Linked DNA regions of Bacillus pumilus. The protein of the gene in region 1 binds, or shares a complex with, the protein of each later gene. Links are inferred from orthologs where the notes say so. Each region holds a gene or a part of one and is shown in the gene's direction. Other genes may lie near its edges.

What was found. The genes of interacting proteins can lie anywhere in the genome.
Region 2: the proteins of GKC25_RS16300 (region 1) and GKC25_RS10650 are in contact, whole or in part, in a crystal structure (PDB 3TUF), measured with the Bacillus subtilis proteins. The link is inferred for Bacillus pumilus from one-to-one orthologs.

The regions. Positions count from the first base shown.
Region 1 is NZ_CP046128.1:3,194,113-3,196,874, reverse strand. It holds GKC25_RS16300 (peptidoglycan DD-metalloendopeptidase family protein), read left to right. Parts: upstream 1-814; coding sequence 815-1,711; downstream 1,712-2,762. Other genes in the region: GKC25_RS16290 (ammonium transporter), read right to left, coding at 2,159-2,762; GKC25_RS16295 (P-II family nitrogen regulator), read right to left, coding at 1,793-2,140; GKC25_RS16305 (GNAT family N-acetyltransferase), read right to left, coding at 189-698; GKC25_RS16310 (TlpA family protein disulfide reductase), read left to right, coding at 1-156. UniProt on the Bacillus subtilis protein: Involved in forespore engulfment and required for anchoring membrane proteins on the forespore side of the septal membrane. Forms a channel with SpoIIIAH that is open on the forespore end and closed (or gated) on the mother cell end.
Region 2 is NZ_CP046128.1:2,121,267-2,124,265, reverse strand. It holds GKC25_RS10650 (SpoIIIAH-like family protein), read left to right. Parts: upstream 1-1,183; coding sequence 1,184-1,816; downstream 1,817-2,999. Other genes in the region: accC (acetyl-CoA carboxylase biotin carboxylase subunit), read left to right, coding at 2,500-2,999; accB (acetyl-CoA carboxylase biotin carboxyl carrier protein), read left to right, coding at 2,012-2,488; spoIIIAG (stage III sporulation protein AG), read left to right, coding at 513-1,184; spoIIIAF (stage III sporulation protein AF), read left to right, coding at 1-520. UniProt on the Bacillus subtilis protein: Involved in forespore engulfment. Forms a channel with SpoIIIAH that is open on the forespore end and closed (or gated) on the mother cell end.

The DNA.
Region 1 (2,762 bases):
GATCAAGCTGTGTATGTGCGCTCTTCGCAAATCATGGAGCTGTATGGGGTAACTGTTGTTCCGCAAGCGATTCTGATGGATGAACATGGGATCATCCTGCAAAGAAAATCTCTTCAAAATGCGAAACAGTTTGAACAGCTGTTACATGCTTCATAAAAAAGCGTCTCTTTGTTGGAGAGACGCTCGTTTTATAATTCTTTTCCTAGAATATCTAAATCGTACCTGCTGCCGTCCATTTCTGCGATACGTGGCAGGTGACCCCATGTCTCAAAGCCGTGCTTTTTAAATAATCGAATGCTGGCTTCGTTGTGCCCGAAAATAAAGGCAAGTAACGTTCGAATGCCTAATGAAGGTGCCAACTCAATGGCCTCTTGTAAGAAAAGTGACCCTAAGCCTTTCCCTCGATCGTCTTGGTTTAAGTAAATACTCATTTCAACGGTCCCGTTGTATGCAGGTCTTCCGTAAAACGTTTCAAAGCTGAGCCAGCCGTAGATATGTCCATCCTCATCTGTTTTCACATAGAGAGGTCTTTTCTCTGAATGATTCAAAAACCATTGCCGGCGGTCTTCAACTGAAACTGGTTCTGTGTCGGCGGTTACTTCTCTTGAAGCAATGGTTGAATTGTAAATATCAACGATCGCTTTGAGATCATCTTCTGTTGCTATGCGGTTGAAAGTTTTCACAATAAAGTCCCCCATCTTTTTTTCATTCATCATACATATTATTGGTGCGATTGCGCAAAATAAAAAGAAAAATGATTTCGTGTGTATATATTTTTTGAAAAGTGTTCAGAATGTTGCTGAGGTGATGAAAAATGAGAGAGGAAGAAAAGAAACGTACTTCCAAAATCACAAAAGTTCAGCAATTTTTCCGTAAGCGCTGGGTATTCCCTGCTATTTACTTGGTCAGCGCAGCGGTCGTGTTAACAGCCGTTCTTTGGTACCAAGCTGTATCAAAAGATGTGAAAGACCAACTATCTGATGGAAATCAAACAGGGCAAGAACAGCGTGATGATGCCGTTGAAGTTGGAAAGCCAATTGAAAATGTTGCAATGCCGGTCCAGAATTCTGATAATGTTTCTGTCGTGAAAAAGTTCTATGAAGCAGATGCTGATCAAAAAGAAAAAGAAGCAGCACTTGTAAACTATAATAACACCTATACCTTGAGCAAAGGTATTGATCTTGCAGATAAAGATGGCAAAGTGTTTGATGTCACAGCTGCTCTTAGTGGAACAGTGGTTCAAGCGAAAAAAGATCCAGTTCTCGGTCACGTCGTTGAAATTGAACATGAAGATGGATTATCGACTGTTTATCAATCGTTGTCACAAGTGAGTGTCAAAGAAGGCGATGAAGTTAAGCAGAATGATGTCATCGGTGCTTCTGGTAAAAATCTTTATGGTGCTGAAAGCGGCAACCATGTGCATTTTGAAATTCGTATGGAAGGTTTAGCGCTTAATCCACTTAGCTTCATTGACAAGCCTGTTTCGACTATTGAAAAGGCCGCGCAAGAAGTGACGGAAGAAGCAAAAGAACCTGCTCAGCCAAAAGCTGATGAAAAAACAAAGGAACCTGCTGCTGAAGATAAGACCAAAGAGCCTGCTGGAGAAAAATCTGAAGAAAAGTCTGATGAGAAGGGGAAATCCTCTGATCAAGAAAAGTCTTCTGATTCCTCTAAAGACAGCAGTCAATCTGAAGAAACAAAACAATCTTAAAGCCTTGCAACCTCTGTGTATGAATTATGCAGAGGTTTTTTTCTGTCTTAAAAAAATCCCCCGCACTTGGCGGGGGATGGTTTATAGGGCGGCAGGCCCTTCTTCACCTGTCCGAATGTTGATTGTATTTTCTATCTCATATATAAAAATTTTCCCATCCCCTGGTTCGCCTGTACGAAGTACCTTTTGAGCTGTTTCAACGACCAGTTCGACAGGTACTTTGCTTAGGACGATTTCAATCTTTAATCGTTCGTACACATTGCTTTCCTTTTTGACGCCGCGGTATAGCTCTGTATGTCCCTTTTGTAGGCCGCAGCCGTGCACATTCGAAAAGGTAATTGAGGTGACACCAATCTTTCCAAGCTCCACCTTTAATGTTTCAAAATTGGCTGGACGTGTGACAATCTCCACTTTATACATTTTGCTCATCGAGACACCCCTTTTTCTTTAATCTTGATAGGCTTTTTCACCGTGCATGGTTAAATCAAGGCCCACTGATTCTTCTTCTTCGGTTGCACGAATCTTGAAGAAGAGATTGACCACTTTGATGATCACGTATGTCACAACGGCTACAAAGGCGTAGGTGGCAACAATAGCGACTACTTGCTTCCAAAGTAAGCTGGCATCTCCGTAAAATAAGCCATTGGCTCCGCCGTCATTGACAGAGGTTGTTGCGAAAAGTCCAGTTGCAATACCTCCCCAAGTCCCGCCAATTCCGTGAAGCCCGAATGCATCCAGTGCATCATCATAGCCAAATTTGGCTTTGAGTGAGAAGACTCCCCAGAAACACACGATCCCGCCGATGATTCCGATGATAATAGAAGTAAATGGGGTGACAAAACCTGCGGCAGGTGTAATCGCGACAAGACCTGCGATGGCTCCAGAAATCGCGCCGAGCATAGTAGGCTTTTTGTTGATCATCCACTCTACTAACAGCCAGCCGATGATTCCTGCAGCAGCAGCTGTATTGGTGTTAATAAAGGCATACATCGCGACACTGTCTAATGTAAGGGCACTTCCAACGTTAAAGCCAAACCATCCAAACCAAATG
Region 2 (2,999 bases), 1.1 Mb from region 1 along the record:
CAGCCTGCTGCTGATTGTGGTGATGCTCAATCCGATCTTTGCTTTATTTCGGGCAGACCCTGACCAAATTTTTTCGGAATTGATGAAGGGGAAGGAAGAAGCACAGTCAGAAGAAATAAAAAATCAGATGAATTTAGAAAAAAAAGAAATACAAGCCTCTCAGCGTGCATATATTTTAAAGCAAATGGCTGTCCAACTAGAAAAAAGCGCAAAGGAGCCACTGGAGAAGGAGAGCTATGAAATGAAACACGTAGAAGTGCTGGCAGATGAGGAGCACCTGGATCAGAATATGGAGGCGGATCAATTTCGCATCAAAGCAGTTCTTTCCCCGCTCACAGGTGATGCTGTAGAAACGGTGGCAAAGGTGGACATTGATCTCTCCACGCAAAAGGAGGAAAGCGCTGAATCTTCTAGCAAAGAGATCACGAGGGTGAAAGAGACACTTGCTGATGTTTGGAATACGAGTCCTGAGCACATTGCGCTGAACATTGAGGGAGGTGACGCAGCAGATCATGAATAACAAGGACTGGAAACAAAAGCTGAAATCATTCTTGCAGCCGCCTGAAAAAGGTGAAGGGAAACCAAAATTAACGAAGCACCATTACTTGCTGCTTGTATTCATCATCGGCGTATCTTTCATGTTAGTCAGTCAGATCTTGTCACCGCCATCAAGCAAAGAACAGGCTGCTGTTCCTGCTTCTAAAAAAACATCCTCACAAGAGCAGGAGGTATTCAAGCCGGCATCGTCAAGTAAATCAAAGAATTCGATTGAGGATGTGGAGCAAGAATACGAAAATCAGCTGAAAGAAATTTTAGAGACCATCATTGGCGTTGAGGATGTATCGATTGTGGTCAATGTAGACGCAACTTCTTTAAAAGTGTTTGAAAAAAACAAATCCAATAAAAGCACAACGACCGAGGAAACTGATAAAGAAGGCGGCGTGCGAAGTGTCACTGATCAAACAAAAGAAGAAGAAATCGTCATCATCAAAAATGGCAATGAAGAAACACCTGTAGTGGTTCAAACGAAAAAACCAGATATTCGAGGTGTCCTCGTTGTTGCTCAAGGAGTAGACAACGTTCAAATAAAGAAAACCATCATTGAAGCGGTTACACGAGTGCTTGATGTACCGAGCCATAGAGTGGCTGTTGCCCCTAAAAAAATCAAGGAGGATTCGGAATGATGTTAAAAAAACAAACGGTTTGGCTATTAACGATGCTAAGTTTAGTTGTCGTCTTAAGTGTGTACTATATCATGTCTCCACAAGGTGAAAATGCAGTGACAGTAGAAGATATGAAATCAAAAGGAACGGAAGAGAAAAAGACTGAAACAGAAAAAGGGACGGACAAAGGAACGGAAAAAGGCACTGATGAGAAGTCCACTGACAAAGAAACAAATGGCAAACAAGAGGATATCGAAACAAGCGGTGAAGAAGGAAAGGCTGTGTCGGAGCAAACAGACGATGAGCTTTTTACAACATACAGATTAGAGCTTGAAGATAAACGAAGCAAACAGCGCGAAGAGTTCAACGAAATCGTATCCAGTGATGATGCAACAGCACAAGAAAAAAGTGAAGCGTATGATCAAATGACAGCGCTTAGTGAGGCAGAAGGAACGGAGCGTCAGCTCGAAACCTTAATTAAAACAAAAGGATATAAAGATGCGCTAGTGAGTGCAGAGGGAGATAAAGTGAGCATCACGGTTCGTTCTGACAAAAAATCAAAGTCCCAAGCGGCCGATATTATTGATATGGTCACAAAAGAAATGAGAGGTCTTGATAACGTAGCTGTCACTTTTGAGCCCTCCAATCAATAAAAAATGAACAGGCGCCCTTTGCCGAAAAGGGCGTTTTTTGATGCGGTTTGGCGCCCCCTCCAAGGTGCTTTCGGGAGGCGCTTCGCCACAATAGTAGTTGAATTCATTGAAATCCTCCTGTAAGATGGTTATAGTATGTACTTTTAGTACTAGCCTATAAGAAAAAGATAAATCCATACATAGGGGTGCAAATCCATGTTAAAAATTGAAGAAATTCATGAACTGATTAAATTAATTGACGAATCTACAATTGATGAATTTACGTACGAAAACGAAGGTGCAAAAATCAAACTGAAGAAAAATAAAGAAGTCGTTCAGCAAGTTGCGGCACCAGTGGCTCCTGTCCAAGCAGCTCCAGCTCAACAAGCTCCTAAAGCACAAGCTCCAGCTCAGACCGAAGCCCCTGCACAAGAGGCAGCTGCGTCTGAAAATCTGCATAAAATCACATCCCCAATGGTTGGCACATTTTATGCTTCATCTTCACCAGAAGCAGGTCCATACGTGACAACAGGTTCTAAGGTGAAGGAAAACACAGTTGTGTGCATCGTAGAAGCGATGAAACTGTTTAATGAAATCGAAGCAGAAGTAAAAGGTGAAATCGTCGAAGTATTAGCTGAGAACGGTCAGCTTGTAGAATTCGGACAACCCCTCTTTCTAGTGAAAGCAGAGTAAGGAGTACGATCATGATTAAAAAGCTATTAATTGCAAACAGAGGAGAAATCGCAGTTAGAATTATCCGCGCTTGTAAAGAGCTTGGAATTGAAACAGTTGCGGTATTTTCTGAAGCGGATCGCGATGCGCTTCATGTTCAAATGGCTGATGAAGCATATTGCATCGGACCGACTGCTTCAAAAGATAGTTATTTAAATGTCACGAATATTGTCAGTGTAGCAAAATTAACAGGGACAGATGCCATCCATCCAGGATACGGCTTCCTTGCTGAAAATGCAGACTTTGCAGAGCTTTGCGAGGAATGCAATGTCATCTTTGTTGGGCCAACTGCGTCAGCGATTTCCAAAATGGGAACGAAAGATGTCGCAAGGGAAACAATGAAAGATGCCGGGGTTCCGATTGTTCCTGGTTCTCAAGGAATTGTAAAAGATCTTGATGATGCTGTTTCAACAGCAGCAAGTATTGGGTATCCTGTCATTATTAAAGCAACCGCAGGCGGAGGCGGTAAAGG